One region of the Cytobacillus sp. C11.1 genome, then DNA from elsewhere that is predicted to be linked to it. Evidence: a T-box and tRNA genes for the amino acid it is inferred to sense, from the RefSeq annotation. Region 1 holds a T-box; the other holds one or more tRNA genes.
The links. A T-box is a leader RNA that pairs with one kind of tRNA and senses whether it is charged. The one in region 1 lies ahead of trpS (tryptophan--tRNA ligase), so its partner is inferred to be a tRNA-Trp.
Positions count from the first base shown of each region.

Region 2: it encodes a tRNA-Trp, which carries the amino acid that the T-box ahead of trpS (tryptophan--tRNA ligase) is inferred to sense. The anticodon was not compared.

Region 1 is NZ_CM176935.1:4,674,511-4,681,713, reverse strand. It holds gene opp4B (oligopeptide ABC transporter permease) at 1-99, shown strand, start outside; gene opp4C (oligopeptide ABC transporter permease) at 112-1,032, shown strand; gene AC3ZVC_RS23160 (YuzI family membrane protein) at 1,340-1,555, shown strand; gene AC3ZVC_RS23155 (YjbA family protein) at 1,646-2,392, shown strand; gene trpS (tryptophan--tRNA ligase) at 2,432-3,421, opposite strand; T-box leader at 3,549-3,769, opposite strand; gene AC3ZVC_RS23145 (peptide ABC transporter substrate-binding protein) at 4,386-6,035, shown strand; gene AC3ZVC_RS23140 (ABC transporter permease) at 6,130-7,065, shown strand; partial or broken gene AC3ZVC_RS23135 (ABC transporter permease) at 7,065-7,203, shown strand, end outside.
Region 2 is NZ_CM176935.1:401,353-408,555, forward strand. It holds gene AC3ZVC_RS01995 (hypothetical protein) at 97-654, opposite strand; gene AC3ZVC_RS02000 (SCO family protein) at 651-1,286, opposite strand; gene AC3ZVC_RS02005 (cbb3-type cytochrome c oxidase subunit I) at 1,347-2,978, opposite strand; gene AC3ZVC_RS02010 (cytochrome c oxidase subunit II) at 3,056-3,520, opposite strand; gene AC3ZVC_RS02015 (hypothetical protein) at 3,533-3,679, opposite strand; tRNA gene AC3ZVC_RS02020 (tRNA-Ile) at 4,285-4,361, opposite strand; tRNA gene AC3ZVC_RS02025 (tRNA-Gly) at 4,367-4,440, opposite strand; tRNA gene AC3ZVC_RS02030 (tRNA-Cys) at 4,609-4,682, opposite strand; tRNA gene AC3ZVC_RS02035 (tRNA-Gln) at 4,690-4,764, opposite strand; tRNA gene AC3ZVC_RS02040 (tRNA-His) at 4,789-4,864, opposite strand; tRNA gene AC3ZVC_RS02045 (tRNA-Trp) at 4,876-4,949, opposite strand; tRNA gene AC3ZVC_RS02050 (tRNA-Tyr) at 4,957-5,040, opposite strand; tRNA gene AC3ZVC_RS02055 (tRNA-Phe) at 5,066-5,141, opposite strand; tRNA gene AC3ZVC_RS02060 (tRNA-Asp) at 5,311-5,387, opposite strand; tRNA gene AC3ZVC_RS02065 (tRNA-Met) at 5,391-5,464, opposite strand; tRNA gene AC3ZVC_RS02070 (tRNA-Ser) at 5,624-5,716, opposite strand; tRNA gene AC3ZVC_RS02075 (tRNA-Met) at 5,742-5,818, opposite strand; tRNA gene AC3ZVC_RS02080 (tRNA-Ala) at 5,836-5,911, opposite strand; tRNA gene AC3ZVC_RS02085 (tRNA-Pro) at 5,935-6,011, opposite strand; tRNA gene AC3ZVC_RS02090 (tRNA-Arg) at 6,018-6,094, opposite strand; tRNA gene AC3ZVC_RS02095 (tRNA-Gly) at 6,102-6,176, opposite strand; tRNA gene AC3ZVC_RS02100 (tRNA-Leu) at 6,184-6,268, opposite strand; tRNA gene AC3ZVC_RS02105 (tRNA-Lys) at 6,284-6,359, opposite strand; tRNA gene AC3ZVC_RS02110 (tRNA-Val) at 6,519-6,594, opposite strand; tRNA gene AC3ZVC_RS02115 (tRNA-Glu) at 6,598-6,672, opposite strand; rRNA gene rrf (5S ribosomal RNA) at 6,713-6,829, opposite strand; rRNA gene AC3ZVC_RS02125 (23S ribosomal RNA) at 6,906-7,203, opposite strand, start outside.

The DNA.
Region 1 (7,203 bases):
ATGGCCATCGCCATGATGTTGACCATTTTAACACTAATTGGAAATCTAATTGCAGATTTACTTTATGGTTTAGTAGATCCGCGTATTCGTTTAAGTTAGGTAGGTGAGAGAATGGAACCTTCAATTTCACAGCAAACTTCGTCCGGTTTAGCAGAACCTGTTAAACCGCCGAAGAGTCAATCACCATGGGCTCTCGCCCGCCGCAAGTTTTTGCGCAATAAAATAGCTATGATCAGTTTAGCCTTTTTGCTGATTGTCTGTGCAATGTCCATATTGGCTGAGCCGCTAACTATGCCGGTAGAGGAAACAGCTAAGATCAATTTAACACAAATGAGCAAAGAACCATCTGCCGAGCACTTTTTCGGTACTGATAAGTCTGGGCGGGATGTATTTGCACGTACTTTGCACGGCGGAAAAACTTCACTCTTACTTGCATTTTCAATCACCATCTCTGTCATTACCATTGGTACTCTTGTAGGTGCCACTGCAGGATATTTTGGCGGTTGGGTCGATAATGCCCTAATGAGATTCACAGACTTTATGATGAACTTTCCGTTCCTTCTATTTGTAATCGTATTAAAGTCAATTTTTATTGAGTCAAGTACCGGAACCCTCATATTTGTAATCAGTGTTCTCAGCTGGACCGGTACAGCCCGTCTGGTACGAAGCAAGGTTATGGCTGAGAAGGAAAATGAATACATTATGAGTGCAGTCTCAATCGGCTGTTCAGCACCTAAGACAATCTTTAAGCATTTATTGCCAAACGTAATGTCTACCATAATTGTTCAGGCAACGATTACATTGGCTGCAATGATTGTGGCTGAGACAGGACTAAGCTTCTTGGGGTTCGGTGTCCCAATCAATATTCCAACCTGGGGTAATATGCTTCAGGAAGCGAGAAGCCCAGATGTATTAACAAGCAAATGGTGGATTTGGATTCCGCCGGCAGCCATTTTAACTTTCACTATTCTTTCTATCAACTTTATTGGTGAAGGATTAAAGGATGCTTTCAATCCTAAGTCAAACCGTTAATTAAAGCAAAAAACGCCATGAATGTGGCGTTTTTTTGTTGTTTATAAAAGATATTCAAGCCTGGATAATTGTCTTGTACCACTGAGTAAGGCTTCGTTAAAAGAATCATGCCTGAATAATGGATTTTCTTTTCGATGGAGCCTCAGCCTTCTTTCCAGTGACATGGGTGGCCAAATCGTTTCTGTTTTTCGGATAGCTTGTACATAACCGATCATGTTCTTTCATATATATGAATAAAAGTATACGGCAAGGAGTGGGTTCATGGCAGCTTTAATAAAAATTAGAGCTCACAGATCAGTGATACGGAATGCTATTTAGAGCCTTTTTGCTATTGACCGGTTTCGGAATTGCAGTCTCTGGAGGTGTCAGCGTTATAGCATATTTAAATTTGCTTGCTACGGGACATGCCTTTAAGGAATATTTACTTTTTATTTCTTCCCGTCCAGAATGTTATCTGCTTCCTGCAGGAATGTTAATCATTTGGATAAGTATTTATTTTCCCTTTGACAGTGCTAAAGGATAAAAAATGGATTCTGAATGTAATTAAGGAATAAATTTACTGCACACTGCCCATACTGAGTGACAAACAGTTTGTTGAAGTGGGGGTTTAAAAATGTTATATCTTCATGATGTTTGGGTGAACTGGTTTGAAGGGGAAGAAAATGGATACAATGTGTGCCATTTTCACGAATGGAGAAAAGATGATGGCGTAGAGTTGCTTGACCAGGTACCGTTATTAAAGATTGACCAGATTCTGTTTAATTACATTGAAAATGATCTTTCGGAGCTGCCACAACAACTGCTTGATGACATCTATCAAAAGGCTTACTTAAGGAAAAATCATGAGAGAATTCAATTGGATTACTGCTTTGTTGTATCAGATGGGACAGGCATCCTGGCTGTAGACACAATAGGCTACAACATTCCAATTAGAAAGAGCAGACTGATTCCTCGCCAGGAACAGCTTGCTTATGAAATGCTGGATAATCAAGAGGCGATAAACTACTCATTTAATGACCAAACAGCACTAAAGGATTTCCATATTCTTTCACCAGCACCTGATCTTATGACAGGTCTTACAAGAAAAGAAAGGCAGCTAAAACAATTGCTTTTTATGGCTCTTGATCAGCTGCACTCTTCAAAGAATGATGCTGAAGTCCGCTACTGGTATACCGAATGGAGTCCGGAACGATATTCAAAAATCCAGTCATTGAATTTCGAAGAGGCATGGTATGAACTGTACGAGGAAAGTAAATACGGCTGGTCAAGCAAGCACGAACAATTTTGTGAGAATTTGATTAAGGGGCAGCCATTTTTTGAAAAGTTATGGGAAATGGAGCATGGTCCAAAGGTGAATTAGGGTTAAAAATAAACAAAAAAACAGCCAAACGGCTGTTTTTTATTTTCTTTTCCGGCCTAGTCCCATGGCATTTTCCATTTTCCCGACCATTTTATTAGCGACTTTACGCGCTTTTTCAGCACCATGATCAAGTACTTCATCAAGTTCTTGGGATTCCATTAGTTCATAATATTTATCCTGGATTGGCTTAATCGTATTAATAACAACTTCTGCAAGTCCAGCTTTGAAATCGCCATATCCCTTGCCTTCGTAATCCTTTTCAATATCTGCTACAGGTTTACCCGAGAGAATAGAAAATATGGAAAGAAGGTTGGATACGCCCGGCTTATTTTCCTTGTCATATTTTACAATACCCTCTGAATCCGTTACTGCACTTTTGATTTTCTTTTCAATTTGTTTAGGATCATCCAATAAGGCAATAAACGATTTCTTATTAGGGTCGGATTTGCTCATTTTTTTTAAAGGATCCTGAAGTGACATTACACGCGCGCCAACTTTGGCGATTCTCACATCTGGAATAGTAAAAATGTCATTGTATTTTTTATTAAATCTTTCTGCCAAATCGCGGGTCAATTCCAAGTGCTGTTTTTGATCTTCTCCCACAGGAACTAAATCAGTACTGTATAAAAGGATATCTGCAGCCATAAGTGGAGGATAGGTAAGCAATCCTGCGGAGACTGCCTCCTTTCCTTCAGATTTATCTTTAAATTGTGTCATGCGCTCAAGCTCTCCTATATAGGAAACGCATTGCATCATCCATCCAGCTTGGGCGTGTGCCGGAACCTCTGATTGAATGAACAGAGTTGATTTTTCAGGATCGATTCCTACTGCCAAGTATAAGGCAGCAAGGCTGCGGATGTTCTTTCTTAATTCGAGCCTGTCTTGCGGAACGGTTATCGCATGCTGATCGACAATACAAAAATAACAGTTGTATTCATTTTGCAATTCTACAAATTGCTTCATGGCACCAATGTAATTTCCGAGGGTAATCGTTCCGCTCGGCTGGATGCCGGAAAAGATTGTTTTCATAGGTTTTCCTCCTTTATTTGGCTGAAAAAAGCGCTATTACTTCAGGCTGAACAGACTTGGGTATATTGGAAGTATTTACATTTTATGCTTAAAATAAGCACAAAAAAGACCATCCATCCCTAATAAAAATAGGGACGAATGGTCCGCGTTGCCACCCTAATTACTCACAATGAGTCACTCTGTCCTATGCATGTATTCTGCATACATCCCCGATAACGAGAGGACACGCCTGAATAAAATCAGAAGGCTCAAAAGTCCATTCAATTTTACCGGGTTTCCTGTTTTCACCAGCCACAGGCTCTCTGAGCACCCTAAGTAAATTTACTACTCTTTTTTCATTGCCGATTTCAATTAAATTTTATTGTTATTATATAATAAAATATACTAATGAGATTCAAAAATCAAGTAAATAAATGGGAGTTAATCAGGCATTGGAGACAGTTTTCCATTCGGGGAAATTGGAAAAAATAGGTTTGATTCCTGCTTTGATAACGCAAAAAATGATAAATTAAAAAATTTTTTTAAAATCTTAAAAATCTTAATTTATAAGACATTTAAGCTATAAATAAAATGCTAGATTGTCTTGAAGCCGAGAAAGCTACTTGCAATAAGTTTTTAAACTATTTATAATAAACGTAACAAACATATTCTTTACGAATTTGTAACATTTTAAAACAAAACTATATCACTCCAGGTAGCGAGAGTATGGTACATAATGAGTAAGTTTATAGCTTACATATTAAAGATTTCTTTCTTTTAGGCTGAATTGTCAGAATAAAGGGATAATCTATCTTTAAGAGAATATAAACTTGCTTTTTTTGTTGCCTTCTAAATAGTCAGCAAATTTTTGCAAATTAAATTAACAGACTATTTAAGCAATATATCTGGGGCGTACAATTGTGTTTTAAAATAGGGACATCCCGTAAAGGTATTGTTTGAGGAAATTATATAGGGGGTTAAAACCGTGAACAAAAGATTATCGATCTTTTTTAGCATGCTGCTAGTGCTAAGCATGTTCCTTGCTGCGTGCAGCGGCGGCGGAGACAATGCTTCTGACGGCGGCGACAAAGGCGGCGACGACGGCGGAAAGTCAGATGTGCCGCAGGAGTTAAGAGTTAATATTAATACTGAACCACCATCTTTAAACCCAGGATTAGCAGAAGATGCTACATCTGGTACTGTACTTCGCCAAGTCCTTGAAGGATTAACTCGTATTGGTCAAGACGGCAAGCCTGAAAATGCAATGGCTGAAGATGTACAGGTTTCTGAAGATGGAAAGACTTACACTTTCAAAATCCGTGATGCTAAATGGTCAAATGGCGACCCTGTAACTGCAAACGATTTTGTTTATGCTTGGAAATGGGCGCTTGATCCAGCAAACAATTCAACATATGCATACCAGCTTTACTACATCGAAGGTGCTGAAGCAGCTAACACTGGTGAAGGTTCACTTGATGCTGTAGGTGTTAAAGCAGTCGATGACAAAACTCTTGAAGTTAAATTAGTAAACCCAACTCCATATTTCTTGGAATTAACAGCTTTCTATACTTATTTACCAGTTAACAGCAAAATTGCCGAAGCTAATCCAGAATGGGCAACTGATGCTGGTGAAAACTATACAACAAATGGACCTTTCCATTTAACTGAATGGTCACACAGTGACAAAATTGTCCTTGAGAAGAGCGAAACTTACTGGGATGCTGAAACAGTTAAGCTAGACACTATCGAAATGATCATGATCAATGATCCAAACACTGAATTATCAATGTTTGACAATGGCGAATTAGATTGGGCTGGAGCTCCAACTGGTGCCCTTCCAACTGACGCTATGCAGGCTCTTAAAGATGAAGGGCGCTTAACAACACAGCCAATCGCTGGTATCTATAACTACAAGTTCAACACAACTGTTGAGCCATTCAACAACGTTAACATCCGTAAAGCATTTGCACATGCAATCAACCGTCAGGAAATCATTGACAACATCCTTCAGGGTGAACAGCTTCCAGCAATGGCAATTGTTCCTCCATCAATGTTTGAAGAAAACGAGAAGGGTTATTTCCCTGACAATGACGTAGAAAAAGCAAAAGAATTCTTGCAAAAAGGTTTAGAAGAGCTTGGTTATAAAGATGCTTCTGAACTTCCTGCTGTAACACTTTCTTATAACACATCTGAAGCACACCAAAAGATTGCACAGGCAATCCAGGATATGTGGAAGCAAAATCTTGGTGTTGAAGTAACGCTTGATAACGCCGAGTGGAATGTATTCCTTGATAAAGTTAACCAAATGGATTACCAGGTAGCTCGTATGGGCTGGTTGGGTGACTTTAACGATGCAATGAACTTCCTAGAAATGTATCGTGACGCTGATGGCGGAAATAACAATACTGGCTGGGAAAGCAAAGAGTTCCAGGATCTGCTTGCTAAATCTGCGACAGAAACTGACGCTGATGCTCGCCAGCAATTATTGAAAGATGCAGAAGCAATCTTCATGGAAGATATGCCTGTAGCGCCAATCTACTTCTACACTAATAACTGGGTACAAGCTGAAAACTTAAAAGACGTTGTAGTATCCGGTCTAGGTGATGTCCAGTACAAGTGGGCATACTTTGAATAAGAATAGCTAACTTGACGAAAGGTATATGGGATATTAAATCCCATATACCTTCGTTTCTGATTAAGGCATTGTAATAATTTGGAGGTGTTTGACAATGGCGAAATATATTGGAAAACGCTTACTGTATATGATCCTATCCTTGTGGATGATTGTATCAGCAACGTTTTTCTTCATGCGCATTGCACCCGGAAACCCTTTTGCATCAGAGAAAAAACTCCCTCCCGAAATTGAAGCTAACCTGAATGCCCACTTTGGCTTAGACAAGCCATGGTATGCACAATATTGGGAGTACCTAGTAAGAATTGTCAATTGGGATTTCGGCCCATCATTTAAATATAAAAGCCAAACTGTTAATGACCTAATTAATGAAGGCTTTCCCGTTTCATTTTTACTTGGTATGGAAGCAATTTTTATCGCTGTTGCAATTGGTGTGCTTTTAGGAATCATTGCGGCATTAAAGCATAATAGATGGCCGGATTATACAGCAATGATTATTGCTGTTTTAGGTATCTCTGTGCCTTCCTTTATAATGGCATCTTTCCTGCAATATTTCCTCGCTATTAAAATGGGTATCTTCCCGGTAGCACGTTGGGAAACATTCATGCACAGTGTTCTGCCAGCCTTGGCACTAGCCTCAACACCGATGGCTTTCATTGCGCGATTAACACGTTCAAGCATGCTGGAGGTTTTGGCAAACGATTATATTAAAACAGCAAAATCTAAAGGATTAAGCAGTGGAGTAATTACAGTTAAACATACAGTCCGTAATGCACTATTACCAGTTGTAACATATATGGGACCGTTGACTGCAGGCATTTTAACAGGAAGCTTCGTAATTGAAAAAATCTTTGGTATTCCCGGACTGGGTGCACACTTTGTAACGAGTATCAATAACCGTGATTATACGGTAATTATGGGTGTTACAGTTTTCTACAGTATTCTGTTGCTTGTATCTATTCTCCTTGTTGACATTGCATACGGAATCATCGACCCACGCATCAAACTTGCTGGCGGGAAGAAAGGAGAGTAATTATGCAGATTTCGAAAGATAAGTTTAAACTAGTCGGAACGCAGCTTAGTGAAGCTGAAAAAATTTCAAAACCGAGTCTTTCATTTTGGAAGGATGTATTTATCCGATTTCGAAAAAACAAGCTCGCTTTGTTTGGGT
Region 2 (7,203 bases), 730 kb from region 1:
TGAATGGTTTTGAGTATTAATGCTACTTAACTCTCCTAGCAAAAATCATGACAAGCCAATCAAAAAACTGCTGCCAGATTGGCAGCAGGCATCCTTTTATTCATACTTCGAAAAATCCATAAAATAGCTATAAACCAAGTAAACGACCATAGCAAATGCTGTTGAGATAAATCCCCATCCCAATGTAATCTGTTCGATCACCAAATAGTTATTGCACAGCTGCACAGGCGACCAAATATACAGCCATCCCAACCCCAGGAATACCACGGTAAAAAATATGATAAGAGCATGTTTTCCGAAAGAACTAAGCTTTGGCCAGCTGTCCCGCAAAGGCACCCCTGCCAAAAATGGCAGCGAGATGAATTTAAAGGCTTCCACACTTGTCAGCGTCAAGGCTTCATCCATCGTCCTTGGAAGGGACCAATACACCATGATGATGGTAAACAGCAGAATACCCGGAACGCCGTTTTCATTCCATTTTTCAAAAAACTGAGGAAAACGCTGCTGAAAGAACTTCGCCATCAGAAATCCCGCAAACACCAGCATCGGCATTTGCATATGCATATGGGTAATCATGATGGACTCCAGCAAATTGGCTACAGGCGGGAGAATTAAAGCAAGAAGCAGTAAGAAACCATAGACTGATTGCTTCATCTTTTATCCCCTCCGCTCTGTAAAATCTCCGTTACCTGATCCGCAGCTTCATCAATGAGCGTGTAATCCATGACTTCCATTAATCGTCCTTCAGGATTCACCAGATAGAAGGCGGAGTTATGGGCAAAATTTCCGTACTCATCCGGAATAACAATGACACCAAAACGATCTAGTAGTGACTTCAGCTCCTGCTGATCCGGAATCCTCGCCATTCTCCACGTTTCCCCGTCACTGCCAAATGCCTTTCGATACGTATCAAGTGTCTCAGGATCATCCCGCTCCGGATCAAAGCTGATGCTGAGGAATTGGATGTCCTTGCCGATGTATTTCTTTGGAATCCGCTTATACACTTCAGACATATTGACCTCAAGCTCCGGGCAAACCGTTCCGCATGAAGTATACAAAAAGGTAATAAACACATACTTTCCTTCAAACTCGGAAAAAGAATAGGTCCTACCTTTATTATCCTCGAGGATAACATCCGGAAACTGAGGCTTTTCATCCATCAGCTGGTTCACACGGGCAGACTCTGCTGTAAAGGCCTGAAAGCCGTCTGTGCCAATAAAAAACAAGACCACTCCGAATAACAATACAATTAAGCTGGATAAAGCTGTTCTATTCTTTGGAAACATGTTCATCACTTCCTTTTAAAAGAAAGAGACAGCCCAGCCAGCCGAGCTATCTCTTTTTCCTTACCAGGTCTTATATGGAGGTGAACCCGGAGGCGCATTAACGATGAAGTCAACGAGCGGAATGACATACGCCATGCCGACAAGAACAATCATGCACACAATCCATAAGCCCCAGCGCTCTGTCCATCTTGGTGTTGGCGCTGCATCCTCTTCCACTTCCGCTACCGGGAACTCAGTGTTTCCTTTTGGTGCAAAGAACATGAGGTAGAATACTGCATACACCTGGATAAGCACACCGATCATTAGCAAAGTTCCGCCGATCGCCAGGAAGAATAAGTATGGATCCCAGCTTAGAGCCGTTGCATTGTCAAAATAAGTGGAATAAGAAGTTCTTCTTGGTGATCCCAATAATCCGACCCAGTGCATTGCTCCAGACATGATGATCATACCGATGGTCCAAATAATCGTTTGGATAATACCTAACTTGTTAATCTGCGGTGTCAGCACTCTTTTCGACACATAAGGAACAAGCCAGTAGCTGATGCCGAAGAATGTCATCACAACAGACATGCCAAGTGTTAAGTGGAAGTGGCCCACGATCCACATGGTGTTGTGGACAACCTGATTCAATTGGTTTGTGCTTTGGACAATACCGCCCGCTCCGGCAGGGATAAAGGCTGCCATCGCGATAAATGGTGCAAGGAAACGGACATCGCCCCAAGGTAATTTTTTATACCAGCCAACAAGACCTCTTCCGCCTTTCTTTCTGGCTGTACGTTCAAATACCGCAAACATTGCATAAGCAGTCATCAAGGATGGGAAGCCAATTGCCAAACTCATAAATACGTGCATGTATTTCACTGGCTCCGAAATACCAGGGTCAATGATCTGATGGTGGAATCCACCGGTAATATTCATAATAACGAGTGCAATTACCACAATTCTTGTTAAAAGATCATTCCATCTGTGCCCGCCGATGATTTTCGGCACAATAACATACCAGGCAGAAACCGCTGTTAAATACCAGATATTCACGAGTGTATGGCCAAAAGCCCAAAACAGCGTACGCGCAACCATGACATTGATGGTTTCAACCCAGCCGAAAGCCCACGGGATGATTGTAAATACTTCAATTGCAACCGGAAGGCTTCCGAAGAATAAGAGTACAAACACACCTGTTGCAAAGAAAGAGAGAATTGGAATATGCTGTCCAGGATTGCGTTTTCTCCAGCTTGCCACATTGATGAAGGCACCAAATGCGCACATCCAAACCCCTAGGACGATAAATACCAAGCCAATATAGAAAATGGGTGAAGCTGCCATTGGCGGGTAGAAGGTATACATGACAGATGCTTCATTCATTAAAATCGGAATAACAGCTAATACAAATCCGAAAATCTTCATCCAAAAACCGATCCAGGCCATCTTTCTGACCTTCGGAAGCAGGCCGCCCAATGTATGGGATAATCCCGCATAGAAATAGCCAATTGTAAAGAAAGCTGATAAAACTACAACTAAGAGAAGTCCGTGTGCAGTCAATACTTGATAGTAGTTCAGCCAAACTGGCAATTCCAGCATTCCGGCCCGATTCAGACCTTGCAATAGGCCAAGCAATCCGCCCAGCAGGATGGCTAAGAAGGCTACAGATAGGTATGATTTTGTTAATCTCGCATCCTCCAGGCTGATGCCCATGACTTTATTTGCTTTTTCCCTAAAAACTTGTGTATTCCCTGACTTGTTAATAATGGTTTCCACTGTTTCTCCCCCCTTTATTTAACCGTAATCGTTGTGCTCATCATTTGGTGTCCGGCACCGCAGTATTCGTTGCACAAAACTAAATATTCACCTGGCTTGTCGAATTTCTGGGTAATCTTTTGCACATAGCCAGGAACAACCATGGCATTCAAGTTGGTTTCTGCAACCTGGAACCCGTGTACGACATCTTTAGAAGTTAGTGTAAAATGAACGGTTGATCCGGCAGGCACTTCGATTTCGTTTGGTGTAAAACTAAACACCTGCAGCGTCATGACAACTTCATATTCATTCTCGCCAATCTTCTTGATGCCAGGCTGGTCAAACGGTGCTGTTTCATCCACTTTTTGCGGATCAATCCGTTCCCCATAGCTTGGCGGCCCCATTTCTAAAGCAAATGTCTGATAACCCGTAATGAGCATAAATCCGATAATCATCCCAAAACTTAAGAAAAGCCATATCTTCTCAGAGCGATGCATCATTTTTAATCCCCCCTATAATCTGGCCATATACAGGCCATAAACAATTAGATACGTAACAAAGATCCCTAACCCCACAACGGTTACTGAAAAAATGGTCCCCTTCAGCGTGCCATGTTCCTTTGCTGCCTTGCCCCCCTGGATCACTTTTTTCGTTTCCACCTTCCATCATCCCCCTTAAGTTTTTGTTACTTATATCATAATTGAGAACGTTTTTCACAAAAGTGAACTGCATCACACTTATCTCACAACTTTCCCGTTAAAAATAAGGTCCATTATCTAAAAATCCTCAGAGTTATCAACGCTTTACGCCGTTTTCAAACTAATTAAATACATATCTTCAATTTTGCACTGTTCACAAATCGTTCATATTCGTTCCCTTTATCCACGCTTTTCACTTCCACCGGCACGATTCACTTCGATTCGTTCCCTTCACCTTTACTTTTTCACTTCCACCAGCACGATTCACTCCGATTCGTTCCCTTCACCTTCACTTTTTCGTTCCCACCGGCACGATTCACTCCGATTCGTTCCCTTCACCTTCACTTTTTCACTTCCACCGGCACGATTCACTTCGATTCGTTCTTCTTCACTTTTTCACTTCCATTTTTATCTGGGACGGCAAAGCTGAAATTCGATAATAGAAAAGCCTGTCTCTTCCTAAGACAGGCTTTTCTTAACAAATGATCTCCTCTCCATATCTTTCTTTCAATGTAAACAAAAAAACCTAATCCCGTATAGGATTAGGTTGAAAATGGTATGTATAATGGTGGGCCTAAGTGGACTCGAACCACCGACCTCACGCTTATCAGGCGTGCGCTCTAACCAGCTGAGCTATAGGCCCATTTTTGGAGCGGGTGAAGGGAATCGAACCCTCATCATCAGCTTGGAAGGCTGAGGTTTTACCACTAAACTACACCCGCGTTTATAATTAATATTAAAACTACTATATAATTTCCTGCCCTTGCATGCCTCTTTCTCTAAAAGCTTATTCAGGAAGCTGATGCGTCGAGGCAACTCGCTGTTGATTCATGGGAGCGTTGCTCGTGGCTGAGGTTTTACCACTAAACTACACCCGCGTTTACATTGTTTGGAGGCAACACCCGGATTTGAACCGGGGATGGAGGTTTTGCAGACCTCTGCCTTACCACTTGGCTATGCTGCCTTAAAAATGGCTGGGCTAGCAGGATTCGAACCTGCGAGTGACGGAGTCAAAGTCCGGTGCCTTACCGCTTGGCTATAGCCCATTAAAGATTCTTTTAAAAGAAAAATGGGGCGATTGATGGGAATCGAACCCACGAGTGTCGGAGCCACAATCCGATGCGTTAACCACTTCGCCACAACCGCCATCTTCCTACTGGCAGGGGTAGTAGGAATCGAACCCACATCAAAGGTTTTGGAGACCTTCGTTTTACCATTAAACTATACCCCTATATAAATGGTGGAGGGGGGCAGATTCGAACTGCCGAACCCGAAGGAGCGGATTTACAGTCCGCCGCGTTTAGCCACTTCGCTACCCCTCCATCGTCTGAAAAGACTTAGGAAATATGGTGGCTCAGGACGGAATCGAACCGCCGACACAAGGATTTTCAGTCCTTTGCTCTACCGACTGAGCTACTGAGCCGTATTAAATTAATAACCCTAAAGTTAGATAGCTGTGCTTCAAAGCTCTGCGTTCTTTGTTGCAGATTTTAAAAGCATGCCATTCAATGATGCTAAAGCTTCGCAGCTGCATTCTTTTAAAATCCTCTACCGACTGAGCTACTGAGCCATTTATCTATTTAGTTTAAAAATGGCGGTCCGGACGGGACTCGAACCCGCGACCTCCTGCGTGACAGGCAGGCATTCTAACCAACTGAACTACCGGACCAGATTGCGGGGGCAGGATTTGAACCTGCGACCTTCGGGTTATGAGCCCGACGAGCTACCGGACTGCTCCACCCCGCGATAATAGTATTTATGTGATTTTTCTATGCTCACATACAGCATAAGGACTGTCCCGATCTTAGGATGCTTAATCAAGCAGCAGCTCGATCGGTACAACTCGCAGTTTTTTCAGTGAAGTAACGCTCGTTGCTCCACCCCGCGATAATAGTATTAAAATAATGGAGGAGGAAAGGGGATTCGAACCCCTGCGCGGTTTGACCCGCCTGTCGGTTTTCAAGACCGATCCCTTCAGCCGGACTTGGGTATTCCTCCGAAATATTAAGATCAAAGATCATAATGGTAGCGGCGGAGGGGATCGAACCCCCGACCTCACGGGTATGAACCGTACGCTCTAGCCAGCTGAGCTACACCGCCAAAATGATTAAATTTTATGGTGGAGCCTAGCGGGATCGAACCGCTGACCTCCTGCGTGCAAAGCAGGCGCTCTCCCAGCTGAGCTAAGGCCCCATGTTTTATAAATAAAGTGTCGCTGGTCGGGAAGACAGGATTCGAACCTGCGACCCCTTGGTCCCAAACCAAGTGCTCTACCAAGCTGAGCTACTCCCCGTTTTTATGGCGCGCCCGAGAGGAGTCGAACCCCTAACCTTTTGATCCGTAGTCAAACGCTCTATCCAATTGAGCTACGGGCGCAAAATAATGGAGCGGAAGACGGGATTCGAACCCGCGACCCCCACCTTGGCAAGGTGATGTTCTACCACTGAACTACTTCCGCTTAAAAATGGTGCGGGTGAAGGGAGTCGAACCCCCACGCCTTGCGGCGCCAGATCCTAAGTCTGGTGCGTCTGCCAATTCCGCCACACCCGCAATATTAAATTAAAATGGTGAGCCATGAAGGACTCGAACCTTCGACCCTCTGATTAAAAGTCAGATGCTCTACCGACTGAGCTAATGGCTCATACTTTGATATGAATTCCTAAACTACATTTGCATAGTGCTCCAAAGCCCTGCGTTCTTTGTTGCAGATTTTAAAAGTTGCTATTCGAGGATGGTTTGCTTCGATGCTGCAAATTTTAAAATCCTCTACCGACTGAGCTAATGGCTCGTCCAAAAAATATGGTGGAGGATGACGGGATCGAACCGCCGACCCTCTGCTTGTAAGGCAGATGCTCTCCCAGCTGAGCTAATCCTCCAAATGGTGACCCCTACGGGATTCGAACCCGTGTTACCGCCGTGAAAGGGCGGTGTCTTAACCGCTTGACCAAGGGGCCATCTCATAATTTGGCAAAATAAATACCCCGTTTGGGGTTCGCCTAGCAACGTCCTACTCTCACAGGGGGACAGCCCCCAACTACCATCGGCGCTGAGAAGCTTAACTTCCGTGTTCGGTATGGGAACGGGTGTGACCTTCTCGCTATCGTCACTAGACTATATTTTTTTAGAAGGTTTGTTCCTTCAAAACTAGATAATGCATGAAGAAGTGTTGCCGAGTATCACCAATAACTTGGTTAAGTCCTCGATCGATTAGTATCAGTCAGCTCCACATGTCGCCACGCTTCCACCTCTGACCTATCAACCTGATCATCTTTCAGGGATCTTACTAGCTTGACGCTATGGGAAATCTCATCTCGAGGGGGGCTTCATGCTTAGATGCTTTCAGCACTTATCCCTTCCGCACATAGCTACCCAGCGATGCCTTTGGCAAGACAACTGGTACACCAGCGGTGCGTCCATCCCGGTCCTCTCGTACTAAGGACAGCTCCTCTCAAATTTCCTGCGCCCACGACGGATAGGGACCGAAC